Hydrogenovibrio crunogenus: one gene and its partner. The main gene of each other region encodes a partner of the protein of the gene in region 2 in a complex. Links are inferred from orthologs where the notes say so. Each region holds a gene or a part of one and is shown on either strand. Other genes may lie near its edges.

Region 1 (16,460 bases), 660 kb from region 2 along the record:
TGCGGCATTATCCATCCGTGAAATTACCGGTAAGCCAATTAAATTTATCGGGGCAGGTGAAAAAACCGAAGCTTTAGAATCGTTCCATCCGGACCGTATGGCGGGTCGCATTTTAGGAATGGGCGACGTCCTGAGCTTGATTGAAGATGCCGAAAGTAAAATCGATCAAAAGAAAGCGCAGAAATTTGCCAAGAAAATGCAAAAATCCGGTCAGTTTGACCTGGAAGATTTTCTCGAGCAGCTTCAGCAAATCAACAGCATGGGTGGTGTCGGTGGCTTGATGGGTAAAATGCCAGGCATGGGGCAAATGAAAGGCCAGATCAATAACGAGGCCGTTGAGAAAGACTTTAAACGCCTCGAAGCGATCATCTACTCGATGACACGTCAGGAAAGAGCGCACCCGGCCATCATTAAAGGCTCTCGTAAAAAACGTATCGCCAATGGGTCTGGTACGTCTGTGCAAGATATTAACAAGCTGATGAAACAGTTTACTCAAATGCAGAAGATGATGAAGAAAGTTTCGAAAGGCGGTATGAAAAACATGATGCGCGGGATGGCTGGGAAAATGCCTCCCGGAATGGGCGGTATGTTGCCACCCGGAATGCGTTAAGGGTTTCATTCGTTCAAAAAACCACCAGGCCTGGTGGTTTTTTTGTATTCAGTCTCTGAAAGACAAGCTTGGCCATTGGCGTTCTTTTGCCACTTGGGTGAGATACTCATCGGCATCAACGATAATCGGGTGGTCGACAATTTCCAGTAATGGAATATCGTTACGGGAATCGGAGTAAAAATAACTGCCTTCCAGGCTCTGGTTATGTTCTGTTAGCCAGTCATTGAGTCGTGTGACTTTCCCTTCTTGAAAAGAGGGCACGCCAGCCACTTCACCTGTGAACTTGTTATCAACAATTTCGGGTTCGGTGCCAATAAGCTCCGTAATACCATACAGCTCACCAATTGGACGGGTCACAAAGCTGTTCGTTGCCGTCACGATCAAAAGTTGGTCGCCTTTGCTGCGATGTTCATCTACTAATGCCTGCGCTTTGTCCTGATAAATGGGACGAATATAGTTTTGCATAAACTCTTCGTGCCAAGCATTTAATGTTTCCATGCTGTGTTTTGTTAAAGGCGCTAAGGAAAAACGTTGGAATTTGTAGATGTCTAGACAACCATTTTTATAGTCGGTGTAAAACTGTTCATTGGTTTTTTCATAAACGTCCGGATCAACCACGCCTTTTTCAACCAGAAACTTTCCCCAAAGGTAGTCACTGTCACCATGAATTAAAGTGTTATCAAGATCAAATATTGCTAAAGCCATAAGGTTTCTTTTTAAAATTGGTTAAGGTGGAATGAATTTAATGTGCGGTATTTTACCTGATGAAAATCGGTCTGTTCAGAAAATAGTGTTGCGATGTGGTTTGAACGTGGTATTTTAAAAGGCATCTTTAAGAATAACGTGCGTTTTGAGTAAAAACGACGCACTTTCTTTGTGTTTAAGCGTTATGGTTAGAAAAAAATCACGAATAATGATAAAAGAGATTGAAAAAAAAGGTCTTTTCTTGCAATAATTATACGTATTGAATATTAAAGAATAACAAGAATAAAAGGGTCATATGTGATTGATGCAGATGGGTATCGCCCCAATGTAGGTATCATTATTGTAAATAAGGAAGGTAAGCTGTTTTGGGGAAAACGCCTGTATCAAGATGCCTGGCAATTTCCTCAGGGGGGCGTTCGTGAGAATGAAACGCCGCAACAAGCCGTTTTTCGTGAGTTGAAAGAAGAAGTGGGGTTGGAGCCTTCAGATGTCAGGGTCTTAGGTCGTACCAAGGATTGGCTCACTTATGATTTACCAAAACACCTGATTCGACACTACAGCCAACCGGTCTGTATTGGTCAGAAGCAGATTTGGTTTCTGCTGGGCATGTTAAGTGATGATGAAAAAATTAATTTAAATACCCATGAAACCCCAGAGTTTGAAGGGTGGAGTTGGGTGGATTATTGGGTGCCGGTTCAAAATGTGGTGGAATTTAAACAATCGGTTTATCATCAAGCCCTGACGGAACTTGAAACGCATTTACATAAATTCTGGACGAAAGAACACGTTGGGTAGTTTTTAGTTAAACTTTCCTGTCTCATTAAATGAGATGATATTCACGTTAAAACGAAGGTAACTTATTAAAATTCATCCAAGTTTTAATAAGTTACCTTTTTATATCCTTCCCTTATCCTCTTTTCAAACTGTTTTTATTTGATTGTAACAACTTCGATTTGTACAAAAATGCAGGGAAAAGCCGCTATCTTAGTTATGCAAAATAGGTAAAAAATGTTATTATGCCTGCGCATTTACATGAACTAGAATGGCTGATGCATTGTCTTATTTATGCCTTTCAAGATGTTCATACGTTTTGGAAATACTAAGTAGCTGGAAACCAAAACGGTTTTGTTGGCGGTAGAAGTAAGAACTACATTCTACTGAATGGCTTTAGGAAAACCCAGCCCCTGAAGCAGGTTTGAACCAACCAAAGAGGTTAAATTTTATGAACGATAAGTTCGTTGATCAGGATCCACAAGAAACACAAGAGTGGATTGACGCATTAGAAGCCGTTGTCTCCTTTGAAGGATCTGACAAGGCTCAACATATCATTGGCACTTTGATCGAGAAAGCGCGTGTTCATGGTATCGACATCCCTTATTCGGCAAATACGCCTTACATCAATACCATTGCCCCAGAAGAACAAGATAACTATCCAGGTGACGTAGGCATCGAGCGCAAAATGCGTGCGTTGTTACGCTGGAATGCCATGGCAATGGTTTCAAGAGCAAACAAATACACCAGTGTCGGTGGTCACATCGCTTCGTACGCTTCCAGCTGTACTTTATATGAAGTTGGGATGAACCACTTCTTTAAAGGACCAAAGCATGAGCAAGGTGCGGATATGGTTTTCTTCCAAGGACACACTGCCCCAGGGATGTATGCACGCTCTTATATGGAAGGTCGTTTAGAAGCGGATCAACTGAGAAACTATCGTCAAGAAGTCGATGGTAATGGCCTATCGTCTTATCCTCATCCATGGTTGATGTCAGATTACTGGCAGTTCCCAACAGTTTCAATGGGCTTGGGGCCTTTAATGGCAATTTACCAAGCGCGTTTCATGAAATACATGCAAGCACGTGGTTTAGCAGAAACTCAAGGGCGTAAGGTTTGGGCCTTCTTGGGTGACGGTGAGATGGATGAACCGGAATCACGTGGTGCTTTACAGCTTGCCAAGCGTGAAAACCTAGACAACTTAATTTTTGTAATCAACTGTAACCTACAACGTCTGGATGGCCCGGTTCGAGGGAATGACAAAATCATTCAAGAACTGGAAGGGGTTTTCCGTGGTGCCGGTTGGAACGTTATCAAAGTCATTTGGGGGTCAGGCTGGGATCGTCTGCTTTCAAAAGACGTCACCGGTAAGCTGATCGAGCGTATGGGTGAAGTGGTTGATGGTGAGTACCAGGCTTATAAAGCAAAAGATGGTGCTTTCGTCCGTGAACACTTCTTCGGTAAATACCCGGAAACAGCCGAGCTGGTTAAAGACATGACGGATGATGAAATTTTCCGTCTAACCCGTGGGGGTCATTCACCGCGTAAGATTTACAACGCTTATAAGCGTGCGACCGAATCACAAGGTAAACCGACTGTTATCCTAGCCAAAACCGTTAAAGGGTATGGAATGGGACAGTATGGTGAAGCCGCGAACACGGCGCATCAGCAGAAGAAACTGGATCTGGAAGGGATGAAATATTTCCGTGATCGTTTCTCTGTACCAATTTCAAATGAAGAACTGGAAAAAGACATTCCGTTCCATCGTCCGGATGAAGATTCCGATGTTCTGAAATACATGAAAGAGCGCCGTGAAGCATTGGGTGGCGATTTACCAAGTCGTCAAGATACGGCAGAGCCACTTCCTGTTCCAGACCTGTCTGTTTTCAAAATGTTAACAGAAGGCACGGAAGACCGTGAAATGTCTACGACTATGGCGTTCGTCCGTATCATCTCAATCTTGTTAAGAGATAAGAAGATTGGGCCACGTTGTGTCCCGATTATTCCAGATGAAGCGCGTACTTTCGGGATGGAAGGATTGTTCCGTCAAGTCGGTATCTACGATCCGGCCGGTCAGCTCTATGAGCCAATGGATTCAGACCAATTGATGTGGTACAAAGAATCTGCCAACGGTCAAGTTTTCCAAGAAGGGATCAACGAAGCCGGTGCCATGTCTAACTGGATCGCAGCAGCGACTGCTTATGCGAACTATGGCGTGAGCATGATTCCTTTCTATATCTACTATTCTATGTTCGGTTATCAGCGTATTGGTGACTTGGCATGGGCCGCAGGGGATTCTCGTGCCCGTGGTTTCCTAATGGGTGGAACAGCAGGTCGTACCACACTAGAAGGTGAAGGGCTACAGCATCAGGACGGTCATAACTTGATTCAATTCGATCATGTACCGAACTGTTTGTCTTACGATCCAACCTTCGCTTATGAAATGGCCGTCATCATCCGTGATGGGATTAAACGTATGTTCAACGAAAAAGAAGACGTTTACTACTACATTACGTGTATGAATGAAAACTACTCGCACCCTGCGATGCCGGAAGGCTCGGAAGAAGGCATTCTAAAAGGTCTTTATTCCTTCAAGAAGTCTGAAGCGAAACATAAAAACAAAGTTCAGTTGATGGGGTCCGGTACGATTTTCCGTGAAGTGATCGCCGCAGCTGACATGCTAGAAAACGAGTGGGATGTTGCCGCAGATATCTGGGCAGCACCAAGTTTCAACCTGTTACGTCGTGACGGAATTGAAACAACACGCTGGAATAGCATGCACCCAACTGAAAAGCCAAAAGTTTCTTATTGTGAAGCCACATTATCGGGTGCGAAAGGCCCGTTTATTGCGGCAACGGATTATATCCGCGATTACCCTAACCGTATTCGTGAATATGTTCCGGGTGAGTTCTATGTGTTAGGAACGGATGGTTTCGGGCGTTCTGATACGCGTGAACAACTTCGTAAGTTCTTTGAAGTGAATCGCTACTACGTAGTAGTGGAATCACTCAAAGCCTTGGCAGATGCCGGTAGCATCAAGCCAGAAGTGGTTCAGAAAGCAATTGAAAAATACGGGATTGATAGCGAAAAAACCTATCCCGTTCATGCTTAATAGAAACGTCTAACCAGACATCGCTGTTAGTGACCTAGCAGCGAAAGAATTCATATTTGGCTTGATTGATTCGTTTAAACCCAATCAAGCTGAATACTAAGAAGGAATTAAATGAAATGGCTACACAGCAAATTAATATCCCGGATATCGGCGATTTTGATTCAGTAGAAGTTATTGAAGTTTTAGTCGCCGAAGGAGATGAGGTCGCTGTTGATGATTCTTTACTCACGTTAGAATCAGATAAAGCAACGATGGAAATCCCTGCGCCTTACGCCGGAAAAATCACCAAAGTCACTGTTTCAGTCGGCGATAAAGTCGCGGAAGGCGATGCGGTTTTCGAAATTGAAGTGTCTGAAGCGGCTGCTTCCCCTGAAAAGGCTGAGCAAAAAGCCGAAGAAAAGCCAGCTCCAGCAAAAGCACCTGAAGCCCCTAAAGAAGCGCCTAAGCCAGCAGCAGAATCTGCCCCGGCACCAACGCCTTCTCCAACTGCACAAGCGTTAACCAAACCTGTCAATGCACAGTCTATGGGCGCAGCCTCTCATGCCTCTCCATCGGTCAGAGCCTTCGCGCGTAAATTGGGTGTCGACATCAATACCGTGTCTGGAACAGGTCCTAAAGGGCGTATCCAGCAATCTGATATTGAAGCCATGATTAAATCAGTCATGCAAGGCGGTGCGGGCGCAGGTCAAGCACAAGGCGGCATGGGCATTCCATCTGTACCGGAAATCGACTTCAGTCAGTTCGGTGAAACTGAGACCGAAGAGTTGGGACGTATCAAGAAAATCTCTGGTAAGTTCCTACAAACAAGCTGGTTGAATGTCCCGCATGTCACGCAGTTTGACGAATGCGACATCACTGAAATGGACGCCTTCCGTAAGAGCATGAAAGCGAAAGCGGAAAAAGAAGGCGTGAAATTAACGCCACTGGTCTTCGTGATGAAAGCCGTGGTCAAAGCGTTGCAAGACTTTCCAAGTTTCAACAGCTCTTTATCGCCAGACGGTCAGTCTTTGATTAAAAAGCATTACTACAACATCGGTGTGGCGGTTGATACACCAAATGGGTTGGTCGTACCGGTTCTACGTGATGTCGATAAAAAAGGCATTTATGAGCTGTCTCGTGAGCTGATGGAAATTTCCGGCAAAGCACGTGACGGTAAATTGTCGCCAAAAGATATGTCCGGCGGCACCTTTACCATCTCCAGCTTAGGCGGTATCGGCGGCACGCAGTTTACGCCAATCGTCAACGCTCCGGAAGTCGCTATCATGGGGCTTTCAAAAGCGAAAATGCAACCGGTCTGGAACGGGTCTGAATTTGAACCGCGTTTGGTGATGCCGTTCAGTGTGTCTTACGATCACCGTGTGGTCGATGGTGCGGAAGGCGTTCGCTTTACCACGACGGTGGGTCAGTATTTAACTGATTTACGCCAATTGATTCTGTAATCGGAGAAGTGTATGAGTAAGATTGTTGACATCCTGATTCCAGATATCGGTGACTTCGCAGAAGTCGATGTCATTGAAGTATTAGTGTCTGCTGGCGAAGAAGTTATTCAAGACGACTCTTTGTTAACCCTAGAGTCAGATAAAGCCACCATGGAAATCCCTGCGCCTTACGCAGGTCGCGTGGTGGAAATGAACATTGATGTGGGTGACAAGGTTAAAGAAGGCTCGGTCGTGGGTAAAATCGAAATTGCCGACGTGGAAACCGTTTCTTCTAATGTAGAAGAAAGTGTGACCCCAGAACCTGAAAAAACACCAGAAACACCAGCGCCACAAGCCGTTTCTGCGGCAGACTTGCCCGATGCGGATATGCAATGTGAAGTGTTGGTATTAGGCTCTGGCCCGGGTGGTTACACCGCCGCATTCCGCGCCGCTGATCTAGGCAAAAAAGTCGTGATGATCGAACGTTACGAGTCCATCGGTGGGGTGTGCTTGAATGTGGGTTGTATTCCATCTAAAGCGTTATTACACATGTCCGTCGTTTTAAACGAAACCCGTGAAATGGGCGAGCATGGTATTGAATTCGCCGAGCCGAAAATCGACACCAACAAAATGCGTGACTATAAAGATTCCGTCATCGGTAAACTGACTGGCGGCTTATCAGGTCTGGCTAAAGCACGAAATGTGGACGTGGTACAAGGCTACGGAAAATTCAGCTCAGCCAATACGGTCACGGTTGATTTGGCAGACGGTGGCACCAAAACCATCGCATTTGAAAACGCCATCATCGCGGCCGGATCGCGTGTAGTGAAGCTTCCATTCATTCCGCATGACGATCCACGTGTCATGGATTCTACCGATGCATTGGAACTGGAAGAAGTGCCAAACCGCATGTTGGTGATCGGTGGCGGGATCATCGGTCTGGAAATGGCGCAAGTGTATGATTCATTAGGGTCAAATATCACCGTGGTGGAATTGGGTGACACCATTATTCCTGGTGCGGATAAAGACATCTCTAAGCCATTGCTGAGAAGAATCAAAAAGAAATACGAAAACATTTACTTGAAATCAAAAGTCACCAATGTCGAAGCCAAGGAAGAAGGTTTGGTGGTGACGTTTGAAGGTAAAGACTGCCCGGAAACAGATACGTTTGATCGTATCTTGGTTGCGGTGGGTCGTGCACCAAACGGTCAGTTGATTGATGCGGATAAAGCCGGTGTGGCCGTGAACGACTGGGGCTTCATTGAAGTGGATGAGCGTCAAAAAACCAATGTCGATCACATCTATGCGATTGGTGACATTGTTGGTCAACCAATGCTAGCTCACAAAGCCGTGCATGAAGGGAAAGTGGCGGCTGAAGTCATTAACGGCATGCCAAGCGCGTTTACGCCAATGGGCATTCCATCCGTGGCCTATACCGACCCAGAAGTCGCTTGGGCGGGTAAAACCGAAGACGAGCTTAAAGCCGAAGGCATTGAATACGAAAAAGGTGCCTTCCCATGGGCAGCCTCAGGTCGTAGCTTAAGCTTAGGACGAGACGAAGGGCTAACCAAAGCCTTATTCTGTGCCGAAACGCATCGTTTACTCGGTTGCGGTATTGTCGGGCCTAACGCCGGTGAGCTGGTGGCAGAAGCCATGCTCGCCATTGAGATGGGGGCCGATATGCAAGACATCGGTTTGACTATCCATCCACATCCAACGCTGTCAGAAACGCTTTGTTTCGCAGCGGAGATGGCGGAAGGAACGATTACTGATTTGATGCCACTTAAAAAGAAAAAATAGCCAGGCCTGGTTGTTTTTCAGATTAAAAAGCCCGCTTTATGCGGGTTTTTTATTGGTTTAAATACGTATTTTATGTATGATGTTATTCAATTGTGCTGGAAAATTAAAGAGTTGAATGCATTTGTGCTAAAGATCTAATAAACGTGGTTTAGTCGCTATGATTTATGCCTTGTAAAATAGATTAAGCGATTGAATTATATAATAATAGCATGTGGTTGTATAAAATTAATCTACTAAAATTATTATCTTAAAATGTCAACTTTATAATTTATTTCCGTACGTAAATATATACAGGTTAGGATGTCTAATTATAGTTAGGTTGCGTGAAACAATATGGAAAATATTATTTATCAGACTCTAGTAACTATATTGATCGCAGCATTCACAGGCTATGTAACATTTAGAGTGCAAGAGCGTCGTCTTAAACAAGAATTGAAAACTGAATTTATGGCTGAAAAAGTAGCTAAAAAACTACTAAGTGAAGAAAAATGGAAGAAACGCTCTTTTTCCGAAATTAAAAAAAGGTTGGGTGGTTTTGAAGATGACGAATTACGAAAAGTCCTTGTTCGTTCTGGCGCGGTTCGCTTTGAAAGAAATAATGGCACTGAAGAGCTTTGGGGTCTTATTTCTAAAAACAAAGATGAACTGTAAAAAAACAACCTCACAATACACTCAACCCGACCGCGCTAACGCGCGACCGGCTAGCTTAAACGTTAGGATTTTTGAAATATGAGTATCACTTTTAGACATTCAGCAGGGTTTGGTAAAAGAATTGAATACTGGGTTGCAGGCTTAATGCTCAAAGAAGGCATAGATGTTTATATGCCACTAATCGATGACAATGGAATTGATGCTGTAGTCAGACGTGAAGATGGCACTTTTGTAGAAGTACAAATTAAAGCACGTTCAAAAGATGTTGTTATGGGTGATGCGGCACTTTTTGCTGCTCTCTCACATGAATATCGAGGAAACTATTTCTTTATTTTCTATTCTGAACGTTTAGATACGTTTTGGATTATGAGTTCTCAAGAATTTATAGAAGAATCAGTTCAAAATAAATCTGGCAAAAATACTGGAAAACGTTCTATTTGGTTCAATGGCAAACGAAAAAATAAAGAAACAGGTGAATACACTGAGCATTGCCATGAACGGTTTAAAAAATATATTGCTAATAATTTTCAAAGGCTTGCAAAAGCTTAACAATATGCTCAACCGGACCTGTTAACATGTGTCCGGTTAGCTTAAACGTTATAATACCTAAGTCAGATTATGGATACAAACCAAGCAGCAAAATATTTATCTGAGATTGATGAACTTGACCAATGGTCTAAGAAGTCAGTTCATATTGAAGTTATAAATAAAAGAGAAGCTTTTAACTTAGCTGAGCCACTCTGGCTTGAACGCATGTATCGAGAAGGCAAATTATTTGTACATCCCAATATTGCAAAACAGCTTAAAAACCAATCGTGGATTGCTAACGACCTTCAAAAAAGAATGATTTGGGCAAGTGTAATTGCATCCGCCGAAGGTCCAGATAGTAAAGCTAGGTTCGTCGATATCAAAAAGAAATTACTAAAAAAATATGGTCGAGAATGGTGGGAAGATGTATACCAAAGAAAAAATAACGCTTGGGCGGCAAAATCTAGAATAGAGAAAAAAAGGGCGTCAAATGGCCCTGCCGTTACAACATTAATAAATAATACGCATTTATTTGCTGGTGCGGCGTCTTCCGAAACAATTGAAGCCCTTAAAATGATTCCAGAAACATGATAAAACGTATAACAAAACACTCAAGCCGACTGCGCTAACGCGCAGCTGGTTAGCTTAAACGTTAGGTCTCGATTTCAATTAAGTTCTCTAAAAATTAAACACAAAGTTTTTATAAAAAAATGCAAACAATTAATCAGAAATTAGAGTGTTTAAGAAGAGTTATTAACAACTCAAAAGAGCATGTTAAAGCAGGTGATAAAACTAGAATTTATTCACAATACATTAGATATGCTTTAGATGAGTTCAAGGAAATAAATTTTTGTACATCAATCAAAGCTAATGGTTTAAAAAGAAAAGAGGTCACTCATGAACACGTTGTTCCACATTTCTTCATCATGAACAAACTCTTAAACTTGGATTCACTGACAGATCAAAATATTCTTGCTGTTTTGAATAAGTTTTACATTATTTGTCAAATTACTAAAGATGAAGATAAATATCTAAACGCAGCAGGCTTGAGATCGAAAATGCCAGATGGTTGGAATGAAAAAACGGATAGCGTTTTTGCTAGGTATGAAAATGTAGGAATCGAAATTTTAAATGATACCAATAAAAACACCTAACACAATGTCAACTCGACCGCGCTAACGCGCGGCTGGTTAACTTAAACGTTGGATGTAAAACTATATGAACGAAAGCATTTTCACAGATTATGCGGTAGTTGCAGTTGGCAGTACCGAGCAAGAAAAATTTCCTTTAATCTTGGTTTTTGGCAGGGAAAACAATGGAAAGGCGCAAATTATTCCAGGCATAAGCATCTATGATGAAGCCATCTCATCAGGTTCTACATTTTGGAATCGAACATATGGTTTCGTTCAGAGGCTAACTACGTGGAAAGGGCAATTTCGTCAGAGTTGCGTTAATGTTGGCATGTCTCCAATTGTTTTTACAAATGCATTATCAAAACCGATTCCGAATGCTCAACAAAACAAGGATGCGCTCAGGGTTACTATACAAGAGAATGATATCATGTCGCATATAAATGGAATATTCGACTTAAAATTAATAAGTAGGGTCGGCGCCGTGATTTTTTCAACAGGTAATAGTTCCGTTTACGAACTTTCGAGATATGAGGTAATAAAAAATTGTTTGGCAAGAAGCATCCCCTTTATTGAAATGCCATACTTTGCAACACAAGGACGTAAAAACGAAGAACTTGATCAAGCAATTAATGATGAAAATGCGGCTATAATAAAAAATATCATCAATGAATTCAAAACATACACACAAAAAGTCGTTCCAGCCGACGCCGGAAAGCGGCACGGCTGAATTTTAACGTTAGATATCAAATTATGGAATATATCAAACAAAAAGAAATGCCTGACATTGAGGCTGAAAAAGCATATGAGCAAGGCTTCTATATAGAAGCAATTCAGATTTTACATGGGTTTATGGAAAACCAAGCTCAATCATTACTTACCCTTGTAGGTTGTGTTCACTTTGACTCTAAGCAAGACGAAGTATATGACTTGAGTGACACATTAGGTTTTAATGCTGTTTTAAAGGTATTATTTATTTTAAATCAAATATCTAAAGAACAATTTGATAAATTTAACAAATTAAATTCCCTTAGAAACAAAATCGTCCATCAACTATATAAAGAACCATACGACAAAATATATGAAGGTGTGCCTAAGCATGAATATGATCATGTATTTCATGGCATGCTTGAAGAACTTTATGTTTTAACAAGAAAATGTGAAGAGGTAGTTGGTTAAACATATAACAAGTGTATAAACCAGATCAATAAGGCCTTCGTGGAAAGGGGACGCTACCCTTAAATGCTACTGAATAATGCATCTGTATACCAAAGGTAAAAATGCTTAATAAATACTTATTTCACTACGTTAACTTATGAATCCAGAGAACTTAAAGAAACTCGTGACAGTCACGATGCCTTACGGCAAATACAAGGGGCGAATTATTGCTGATTTGCCAGGCAATTACCTTAATTGGTTTGCGCGTGAGGGCTTTCCACCGGGTAATTTAGGGCAGTTATTGGCTCTAATGCACGAGTTAGATCACAATGGTTTAAAGCATCTTCTTGATCCGTTAAGAAAATAGACTTTTAATTAGAAAACGGGACGTTACCCCTTTGTTTTTCCCTTTTTTTTCTTTTCATGATAGTTAGGAGATACTACATGCCTGTAGAGGTTGAAATAGCCAAAACAGAAAAACAGTTTGAAGCAGGCTCTCAGCTATTTCGAGCTTATGCAAAATATTTAGGTCTTGATCTTGAGTTTCAGGGATTTTCTGATGAACTGAGGTCACTATCGAAGATGTATGGTGAACCTAAAGGCGCTCTCTTGTTGGCAAAACTAGAAGGCGCTTATGTTGGCGCGGTTGGTCTTAGAGAGCTTGAACCGGGTATCGCTGAGATGAAACGAATGTATGTTTTATCAAACTGTCATGGTATGGGTATAGGCAAAGCACTGACAAAGGCGTTTTTATGTCAGGCAAGAGAAATGGGGTATTGTTCTATACGGTTAGACAGTATTAGAGCGCTTGATAAAGCGTTACAGTTGTATCAATGGTATGGCTTTAAGGAAATAGAGCCTTACCGATTTAATCCTCACCCCGAAGCTGTTTTTATGGAATATAAAATTACTTAACAAACCACTATTTTTGAATATTAAAAAGCTCGCTTATGCGGGTTTTTTTGTATCCGAATTCTGGGAATGATTATTTTGATTAGCTATTTTTATCAAGTATGATTATTGTGAGTTAGTGAAAAAACTAAATAAACAAGAAGGAACTCAATGCGTCGGTTAATTGGTAGGGTGTTAGCAATCCCCGTTTTTGTGATAATTGTCAGCTTGATGTTAAACGCCATTTTGGCCGTTTTATTAGCGTTGACCTATTCGTCATTAACGGAAGAAAAAGTTATTGCAACGATCACCTTTGATGCCGTAGACAATAAAAAGGATGTTTACATCGCGCATCTTTATAAGCCTGATGGTTTTAAAATGGGCGACTATAAAATATATGGTGACCAATGGAGAATGGATGCTGGCTTCATTAAGATGGAATATTGGGCCAATGTGTTTGGCGTGGATTCAAGATATATTTTAAATAGGTTTGAAGGTCGATATAACGACATCGAAAAACAAAACATCCATAAGCACAAAGCCTATCAATTGGAAAGTGATGCATTGATTAATACGTTTAGTTTTTTGGTGGATACGACATACGGCACCTCTGTGTATAAAGAAATCAAAACCGATACGGTATACACGGTGTTAAAAACCCAAACAGGCCTCATGGTGAGAATGAAACAGATAGCGCCGACATCCGAAAGAGGGCTGTTAAACACCGTGATGTCTTGGATTGGCTGATGAATAGAAGGCTGAGCGAATAATTGGACCAAACAAAAAAAACAGCCAGGCCTGGTCAATTTAACGCCCCTCAACGCACTTCATTAACCCGCTTAGTATTTTTTTAGCGGGTTTTTTATTAAGTTTCTATTAATAAATTTAATTAAAACAATATCTTATAAACGTGATAATTGAATTATTACTCTGAAAAATAATGTTAGTATAAAAGCGGCAATTAAGGAGTAATTATGATTAATCCTTCGGAAGTGAAAGATCGTGCTGCGGGTGCGATTATGGGGGCTTTTATCGGCGATGCCCTTGCAGTTGGCCCTCATTGGTATTACGACCTGACGGAACTGCGTAGAGACTATGGTGATTGGATAGATGAATACACCGATCCAAAACCGGGTCGATATCATGATGGCTTGAAAGCAGGTCAACTTTCTCAGGCAGGGTTCATCTTGGAACTTATGCTGCATTCTCTGGTCGAAAACAAAGGCTACGATGAGAAAGATTTTTGCCGCCGAATGGATGAGGAACTTTTTCCTCTGCTTGATGGTACGCCCATAAGCGGACCGGGGAACTATACCAGCCAATCCATTCGCGATGCGTGGCGCAAACGGGTTCAGCAAAACTTACCCTGGGGTCAAACGGGCGGGCATGCGGACACAACCGAAGCGATTGAGCGCACCCTTGCTATTGCGGTTCGTTATGCATTTCAGCCTGACAAACTGGCCGCGGCTATTACCCAAAATGCTATTTTGACACAGGAGGATGAGACGGTCGTCTCCATGACGGTTGCCTTTGGCGCTGTATTAGGGCTTGTTGTTGAAGGGAACCGCTTGGATGCGGATATTTCTGCAAAATTGATGAAGCGGGTGAAAAGCGGTGCGTTGCCTTTTCATGCCGTCACGAATGATGATTTGCAACCTCCGCAAAAAGGGGACCCTGATCCGCCACGCGCTGGGCGTTTTGCTTCGCCTGATGCATTACTTTCACCTTCTTATATGGCGGCGGCGGCCTTTGATTCGGATATTCGAATTGATCCGCCTTGGAAAGTCTCTATCGTTTATGGGATGCCATGCGCCATTTACCATCAACTGCCTGCCGCTTATTATCTATCTGCTTTATTTCATAATGACTTTGAGTCAGCCGTGCTGCATGCCGTTAACGGCGGTGGTCAAAATCAGGCACGGGCAATATTGACCGCAACGCTTACAGGTGCCCAAGTCGGTTTGAGTGGTATCCCTAAGCGATTTCTTGACGGGCTCAATAACGCAGATGAATTGACCCAGTTAGCTGAAAAATTGGCTTCTGATATCGAGCCAATCTAAGCTTAACAAAGCTGGATACGTTAACGTTAATGCTATTTTTAGAGGGATTTTTTAAGATAAAGTGACCTTTTTTAAGGATGGTTGACATACGTAATATAGCTCATTTAACATGGCTGTAAGCGTTTGTATTGTGGTTCTTACCGAAACTAGGGAGAAGGAATATGACGAAAGTTCTTGTTTTGTACTACAGCATGTATGGTCACGTTGAAACGATGGCTAAAGCAGTTGCTGAGGGCGCAGGTAGCGTTGAGGGTGTGGCAGTGACGATTAAGCGTGTGCCTGAGTTAATGACGGATGAGCAAGCGCAAAAGGCTGGCGTTAAACTTGATCAATCAGCACCAATCGCAACACCGAGCGAGTTAGCCGATTATGATGCCATCATATTTGGTACCCCGACGCGCTTTGGCAATATGTGTGCGCAGATGCGAAATTTCCTAGATCAGACAGGGGGACTTTGGGCAGGTGGAAAATTGATAAACAAGGTCGGTAGCGTATTCACCTCCACCGGGACACAGCATGGCGGTCAAGAAACGACCATCACGTCGTTTCACACAAATCTGTTTCATTACGGCATGATCGTTGTCGGCGTTCCTTATTCTTGTCAGGAAATGACTAATATGAGTGAAATAACCGGTGGCACACCTTATGGGGCGAGCACTTTAGCTGGAGGTGACGGTAGCCGACAACCTTCAGAAAATGAAATTAAGATTGCCAAGTGTCAAGGTGTCCATGTAGCGGAAGTCGCGAAGAAACAATCCGCTTCATAAATACAATCATTCGAACAATTAGCCGTGGGGCTTCGGTTTTTTTTTGAGATGTAGGAAAAGGTCACGTTCTTTTTTCAATAAAACATGACAGGCTGGCATTGATTATCAATGAGCGTTTATTGAGTGTGTCAATAAACGCTTTAAGTTGAACCCGTTTTTACAGCGGTAAAATCAACACCTTATCTTCATTAAAGAGCGGAATCAGTAAGCGGTTACGTTTTGTGTCGACTCCCATATCCGCAGGGGAGTTCAGAAACTCGGCAATGGTTTCGTATTCACCGTTTTTATAGACATCAATCGACGAACTTTCCCAGCTAGACATCGCCAAGCTACCATCTGGTAATTTCACCAGACCGTCTAATCGTGCTCCGAATGGTTTCGGCATTTCGGTGATGTGGCCTTTCTCATCCATTTTAATCATTTTAGCGGTGCTGAAAAACACCACATAAATATCACCATTATCATTCAAAATGCCGTTGGGTCTGCCCATGTTCGGGTCTTTCAAGATGGTCTCAACTTTGCCATTTTCCCAGACTTTATAGATGGCATCGGTCCCTGAAGATTTAAACCCGGGTTTCATGCCAGTATCGGAGACATAGACATAATCGCCATTACCCGCCGTGATACCATTTAAGAAGCTGCTGCCTTGAACGTTGATGGAAGGCAGTTGCTTTCCACTTGGCAGTTCAAAGACACGTATTTGCGTGATGTCGGCCACAAACAGTTTATTGCCGATAATGGTCATACCTTTTGGGGCATGTAATTGGACGTTGTCACTGGCGCCATCAATCCATTTTAGATCAATCACTTTGCCCTCAGGACTCAGTTTTGAGATAAACCCATTGTCATCCGCTTCGAA
Region 2 (6,464 bases):
GGTATAGATGCCTGAATCATGCCCGTCATCAAAATGCAGCTTGATGGCATAGTTGCCGACAGGGGTGATGGCCTCGATATTGACAGCACGTTTGCCCACTTGCAGCACTTCCTGCCCGGGCGCATGCCCGGTCACTTCGGCTGATTGTGAGTAAACACGCAGATACTCACACGGCAAATCAAACGTTTCGCCGGTATCAAACGTCACCACTAGCTGACGTGATGCTTGTTTGAGCTTGATATCAGTCGGTTGTGGAGTTGGTGCCATAAAGTCCTCGATGTTTTACAGGATGTATTGTGAGAGATCTTGATCTTGCGATAGCTCTCCCAAACGATCATTCACAAATGCTTCATCGATGATGACGGTTTCCTGACCGAAATCCGGTGCATTGAAAGACACTTCTTCCAGCAAATGCTCCATAACCGTATGTAGGCGTCGTGCACCGATGTTTTCGGTGGTCTCATTCACGTGGTAAGCAATTTCCGCCAAACGTTTGATGCCATCGCCGCTGAATTCGATTTTGACCCCTTCGGTTTTCAACAGCTCAATCGCTTGCGTGGTTAAAGCCGCTTTAGGTTCGGTCAAGATGCGGATAAAGTCTTCCACTTCCAACGATTTCAGCTCCACGCGAATCGGTAAACGCCCTTGTAATTCCGGAATCAAGTCCGATGGCTTCGCTAAATGGAAGGCACCGGATGCCACAAACAGAATGTGGTCGGTTTTGATCATGCCATATTTGGTCGAAACGGTCGACCCTTCAATCAAGGGTAACAAGTCCCGTTGAACGCCTTCACGAGAGACATCGCCGCCGCCCGACCCTTCTTGGCGTTTCGCGACCTTGTCGATTTCATCAATGAAGACGATCCCATTCTGCTCAACGTTTTCAATCGCTTTGGTTTTCAAGTCTTCCTGATCAATGATGCGTTGTGCTTCCTCTTCGGTGAGCAATTTCATCGCCTGCTTGATGGGTAATTTACGCTTGTTCTTTTTGCCTTGGTTTAACCCTTGGAACATGTCTTGAAGTTGGTTGGTCATTTCTTCCATACCCGGCGCGCCCATGATTTCTACATGAGCGGGAGCCGCATTCAAATCGATTTCGATTTCTTTGTCGTCTAATTCCCCTTCGCGCAGGCGCTTGCGGAATTTCTGGCGCGTTTCAGACATATGTTCATAGCTGTCTTCTTCCCGGCCACGAGCAGGCGGCAAAAGCACATCCAGGATTTTTTCTTCCGCTAGATCCTGAGCTTTGCTTTTGACGCCTTTCATCGCTTGTTCGCGTTGCATCTTAATGGCGTTTTCCACTAAGTCTTTAATGATTGAGTCCACTTCCCGGCCGACATAACCGACTTCGGTGTACTTGGTCGCTTCGACTTTAATGAAAGGAGCGTTCGCTAATTTAGCTAAACGGCGCGCAATTTCGGTTTTCCCAACCCCGGTCGGGCCAATCATCAGAATATTTTTCGGGGTAACTTCTTGACGAAGCTCTTCAGGCAGTTGCATTCTGCGCCAACGGTTACGTAAAGCAATGGCAACGGATTTTTTCGCTTCTGCCTGACCAACGATATAGCTATCCAATTCGTGAACAATTTCCTTGGGTGTCATCATTTTGAGCGGGTTTCCTTCAATTCTGAGTTTTCGATTTTCGTGTAATTCGTTTATTATAAAGGAATTACTGTAATGAATGATATAAGGCACAGCAAAACACCATGACAAACTTATTAAAATTTTCCAAAATGCAGGGTCTGGGCAATGACTTTATGGTGATTGACGCCACGCAAGAAACGATTACGCTCTCAACAGAAGAAATTCGTTTCTGGGCGAACCGCTATTTTGGCGTGGGGTTTGATCAGTTGCTCATGGTGGAAAATTCGGCACAGGTCGATGTGGATTTTCGTTATCGTATTTTCAATGCCGATGGTTCGGAGGTTCAACAGTGCGGCAACGGCGCGCGTTGTTTTGCCAAGTTTGTGTATGACCAAGGCTTAACCGATAAAACCGAGATACGAGTGGAAACGGCGTCAGGCATTATTGTGCTGTACATTACCGAACAAGGTTGGGTGCGCGTAAATATGGGCGCGCCGAACTTTTTACCGCAAGCCTTGCCATTTGATATGCCGTTGGAATCGGAACAATATGAATTGGATGTGGACGGAGAACGTTTTGAAATTGGTGCCGTGTCGATGGGGAACCCCCATGCGGTATTACGGGTGGCCGATTTAGGTGCCGCGCCTGTCGCCGAAGTGGGTGAAAAAATTGAATCGCACCGGTTGTTCCCGGAAAGAGTGAATGTGGGATTTGCTGAAACATCGGATCGTCAACATATCAAATTACGCGTTTATGAACGCGGTGCGGCAGAAACGTTAGCCTGCGGCACCGGAGCCTGTGCGGCCATGGTGGTGTTAAGAAACCTCGGAGAGGTGGACGATGTGGTGACGGTTTCGTTGCCTGGTGGTGATTTAGAGATTGAATGGAATGGTGATAAAAGTAGCCCGGTTTGGATGACTGGCCCCGCCGTCCATGTGTTTGATGGGGAAATTGCAAGAGGAGTACCTGCTTAGTGTCTAGCTTGATTAATGATATTCATGCCGAAGATGTGGCGAACTATTTGAACCGAAACCGTGAATTCTTTCATGTGTTTCCGAATTTGTTGAATGAGTTGAGTATTCCGCATCCGAAAAGTGGCCATGAGGTTTCTTTATTGGAACGTCAGGTGTTTCAGTTAAGAGAGCAGCGAGACAGCCTGCAAGTTGAAGTGGACACACTGAAAGACATTGCCGGTGAAAACGGTGCCTTGTTGCATAAGGTGTATGATCTATCGTATGCCTTACTGGCGGCAGAGTCAGAGCAGGACGCCGTCAACGTGGTTTATGATGTGATGCACGAAGTCTTTACTGTTGAAGAAGTGACTATTATTTCTTGGGATGTCCCGAAAACATCGGTTCATGGCGTAAATCAGCTAGGGATTTCCCAGGCCTGGTCAAAAAGCTTAAAAGAAACCTTACAGCCGGGTAAACCGGTTTGTGGCTTGTTGGAAGACAGTTGGCAGAAAGGGTTATTTCATACGGATCAAGCCATGCAGTCCGTTTGCGTGATTCCCTTGGGGCAGCAACGAGTGTGGGGTGCTTTGGCGCTGGGGGCGACCACGGATCGTTTTAGCCCAGAGTTAGGCACTTACTTTTTAAAAGTGATGGGGCAGATGATCACGGCGCGATTGCAACGCCTGTTTTAAAGCTTATAAAAAGACGATCATCTGGTTTCCGGATTGATTGAGCCTAAGCCGTTAAGCGGTGCGACCTTTTCGACGCGTGACCAGCATTGCAAAAGCCGCGCCCGTGATGAACATCAATAAAGAATAAGTCACCGCGGGAATCATCATGGTGCTGTTGCCGATTAAAGTGCCGGCCACCACCAATGCCAAGGTTCCATTCTGAATCCCGACTTCAAAACCGATGGAGGTGGATTGCGCTTCCGACAATTTAGCCCACTTCGCAAGATAGACCCCTAATATCAAGACCGCAATATTCAAGACCAAAGTCGCTAACCCCGCTTGCATAAAAAAGTTCATCATATTGTCGGCATTTTTCAATACAATCAAAGCAATGATGAAGAATAAAAAGACCACCGAGAACCACTTTAAAACGTGTTCGATTTTAGCGGCGATCTGAGACCAACGCGCCAACACCAGCATGCCAAGTGCGACTGGAATCACGGTAATCACTAACAGTTGTATGATGGTTTTGACAATCGGCAAACTGAACTCAGTGGCGTTGCCCATGAAATAAGTCATACTCAATGCTGTGATGATTGGAATGCTGAAAGGGGCAATGAGACTGACCACGGCGGTCAAACTGATTGAAAGTGATACATCGCCTTTCGATAAATAGGTGAACATGTTCGAAGTCGCGCCGCCGGGTGCCAAAGCGATGATCATTAACCCCACTGCAATTTCCGGTGGCAGTTTGAATGCCAAGGCAATGAAGAAAGCCACCAATGGCAATAGCAGCATTTGCCCAATCAGACCAATTCCCATTGCTTTGGGGGAGGCCAATACATTTTTGAAATCAGCAGGTCGAAGAGATAAGCCCATTCCAAACATAATCAAGAAAAGGGCCAAAGGTAGAATCACTTGGGTCAGTAAGTCAGCAGTCATTATTTTAAAATCTTAAAGTAGTTAAAAAGTGTTCGTATTTTACCGAATTTTTTAATCAAAGAACTGGGTAAAGCTCTCAACCGGCTCTCTTTCGGTTCGGTATTGATTGACGGGGTGGTTGTTGTCTTCATAACCAATGGCCATGCCGCCGACCAGAATTTTATCGTCAGGCACTTTCAGTGTTTGTCGAACGATGTCTGGGTATTCGCCTAATGCGCCTTGTGGACAGGTGGCGAGTCCTTGTTCAGAAGCGAGCAACATAATGTTTTGCAAAAACATGCCATAGTCCAGATAAGAGCCGGTTTCAAGCACATTATCCATCCAGAAAAAGAGAGCCACTGGCGCATCAAATGCTCGGTAATTGGCAGCCCATTGTTTTTTCTGTTTATCTTTATCTTCCCTGGCGATGTTCAGCGCGCCATAGAGCTGCTTCCCGGTCTCGACTCGGCGTTGTTTATAAGGCGGCACCCAAGTTTTCGGGTAGTATTGGTACTGCATCTCTCCGCGCTGACCAGCATTAAATTGTGCCAGCATTTTAGCTTCCAACATCTGCTTGGTCTGACCGGATACCACGGAAACCTGCCAAGGTTGCGTGTTGACACCGGAAGGTGCGCGGCGAGCTAACTCCAAAATTTGATAAATTTGTTTTTCATCGACGGCCTTGTCTAGAAAGGCACGGGCAGAATGTCGAGCTTTAATGGCTTCAGATACTGTTTGTGTCATAATTTTCTCGCATAAAGGGGCCCAATTTTATTTAAAATAAGGCCTTAACTCAGATCAGAGGTCATCATTTTGAGTGATTATCAACGCTTTATCAAGCAATTAAAGCTAGAAAACAAGTCCGAGCATACGATATCAAACTATCAGCGGGATTTGATGGGTTTACTGGTGTTTTATTTAGGGGAATTCCTTGAACGTCCATTAGACGAAAAAGCTCTTAAAAGTGACCAGGCCTGGGCGTTTTTAGATCAATTTGATGATTGGCAAGCGATTCAGCTGCCGGTGTTGCAAGCCTTTATTGCGTCTCGTATGCAACAGGGCATTGCCGCCCGTAGCATTGCTCGACAATTATCGGCTATTCGAGCCTTCTACGCTTTTTTGATTGAGCAAGGTAGAGCCTTACACAACCCGGCAAAAGGACTGAAAGCGCCTAAACAACCCAAAGCGCTGCCTAAAAGTTTGGATGTGGATTTGACACGACAGCTCTTGGAACAACCATTGAAAACCTGGCAGGACGTGCGTGACCAAGCCATTTTTGAAATTTTGTATTCCGGTGGTTTGCGAGTCTCCGAACTGGTGGAGTTGGACTTGTCTCCTGGATTGGATGGCTTGGCTTCAGGTTGGGTTCGGGTGCTCGGGAAAGGGCAGAAAGAACGAGATGCCCCTGTCGGACAACCGGCACAAAAGGCACTGCATCGTTGGCTTGAGATTCGATCTGACTATGCCAAGCCAGGAGAACAAGCCGTTTTCGTTAACCGATTTGGGAAGCGGCTAGGGGTCAGGAGTATTCAAACACAGCTGGATAAAAGAACCTTGCAAGCAGGGCTGCCCACCAAAATGTCGCCTCATAGATTGCGGCACGCCTGTGCAACGCATGTGTTAGAATCTAGCGGAGATTTAAGGGCGGTACAAGAGATGCTAGGCCATGCCAATCTGTCGACCACACAGATTTATACCAAGCTGGATCTGCAACATTTAGCCACGGTGTATGACAAAGCGCATCCCAGAGCAAAGAAAAAGCCTTAGAAAATCTGAGTACACAGCAATCAATTAGCAAATGGAAAGAGATAACTCATGAGCGAACAAACCTTTCACGGAACCACAATTTTATGCGCCAAACGAAATGGCGAAATGGTCATCGGCGGCGATGGTCAAGTCACGTTGGGACACGTTGTGATGAAAGGCAATGCCCGTAAAGTCCGCCGACTTTATAATGGTAAAATCCTTGCGGGCTTTGCCGGTGCAACTGCGGATGCCTTTACGTTGTTTGAACGTTTCGAAGGTAAGCTGCAAACGCACAATGGACAATTGATGCGTGCCGCAGTTGAAATGGCGAAAGACTGGCGTACCGATCGTGCTTTACGAAAGCTGGAAGCCATGATGCTGGTTGCTGATGCCGACAATATGTTATTGATTTCAGGGACGGGTGATGTCATTGAACCGGCACATGATTTTATTTCGATTGGTTCTGGTGGCAGCTATGCGCATTCAGCCGCGCAAGCCTTGATGGATAATACAGACTTATCGGCCAAAGACGTGGTGGAAAAAGCGTTGAATATTGCAGCTGATTTATGTATCTACACCAACCATAATT

The links.
Region 1: the proteins of dapF (region 2) and GHNINEIG_RS05285 are in contact, whole or in part, in a solved structure (PDB 5YGU), measured with the Escherichia coli proteins. The link is inferred for Hydrogenovibrio crunogenus from one-to-one orthologs.

Annotation. Positions count from the first base shown.
Region 1 is NZ_CP032096.1:1,095,702-1,112,161, forward strand. The notes cover bases 578-3,361. They hold GHNINEIG_RS05285 (RNA pyrophosphohydrolase), read left to right. Parts: upstream 578-1,612; coding sequence 1,613-2,110; downstream 2,111-3,361. Other genes in these bases: ffh (signal recognition particle protein), read left to right, coding at 578-610; GHNINEIG_RS05280 (histidinol-phosphatase), read right to left, coding at 659-1,315; aceE (pyruvate dehydrogenase (acetyl-transferring), homodimeric type), read left to right, coding at 2,538-3,361. Outside these bases: more of ffh, read left to right, coding at 1-577; more of aceE, read left to right, coding at 3,362-5,198; aceF (dihydrolipoyllysine-residue acetyltransferase), read left to right, coding at 5,315-6,637; lpdA (dihydrolipoyl dehydrogenase), read left to right, coding at 6,650-8,416; GHNINEIG_RS05305 (hypothetical protein), read left to right, coding at 8,750-9,067; GHNINEIG_RS05310 (hypothetical protein), read left to right, coding at 9,146-9,616; GHNINEIG_RS05315 (hypothetical protein), read left to right, coding at 9,686-10,186; GHNINEIG_RS05320 (hypothetical protein), read left to right, coding at 10,306-10,749; GHNINEIG_RS05325 (hypothetical protein), read left to right, coding at 10,814-11,455; GHNINEIG_RS05330 (hypothetical protein), read left to right, coding at 11,479-11,904; GHNINEIG_RS05335 (DUF3820 family protein), read left to right, coding at 12,041-12,250; GHNINEIG_RS05340 (GNAT family N-acetyltransferase), read left to right, coding at 12,328-12,798; GHNINEIG_RS05345 (hypothetical protein), read left to right, coding at 12,946-13,521; GHNINEIG_RS05350 (ADP-ribosylglycohydrolase family protein), read left to right, coding at 13,749-14,834; wrbA (NAD(P)H:quinone oxidoreductase), read left to right, coding at 14,996-15,601; GHNINEIG_RS05360 (NHL repeat-containing protein), read right to left, coding at 15,759-16,460. UniProt on the Escherichia coli protein: Master regulator of 5'-end-dependent mRNA decay.
Region 2 is NZ_CP032096.1:436,357-442,820, forward strand. Bases 813-3,632 are described here. They hold dapF (diaminopimelate epimerase), read left to right. Parts: upstream 813-1,706; coding sequence 1,707-2,558; downstream 2,559-3,632. Other genes in these bases: hslU (ATP-dependent protease ATPase subunit HslU), read right to left, coding at 813-1,605; GHNINEIG_RS02040 (DUF484 family protein), read left to right, coding at 2,558-3,229; GHNINEIG_RS02045 (bile acid:sodium symporter family protein), read right to left, coding at 3,281-3,632. Also shown: GHNINEIG_RS02025 (gamma-butyrobetaine hydroxylase-like domain-containing protein), read right to left, coding at 1-267; more of hslU, read right to left, coding at 283-812; more of GHNINEIG_RS02045, read right to left, coding at 3,633-4,150; GHNINEIG_RS02050 (nitroreductase), read right to left, coding at 4,202-4,873; GHNINEIG_RS02055 (tyrosine recombinase XerC), read left to right, coding at 4,943-5,896; ATP-dependent protease subunit HslV, read left to right, coding at 5,945-6,464. UniProt on the Escherichia coli protein: Involved in the succinylase branch of the L-lysine biosynthesis and in the biosynthesis of the pentapeptide incorporated in the peptidoglycan moiety. Catalyzes the stereoinversion of LL-2,6-diaminopimelate (L,L-DAP) to meso-diaminopimelate (meso-DAP).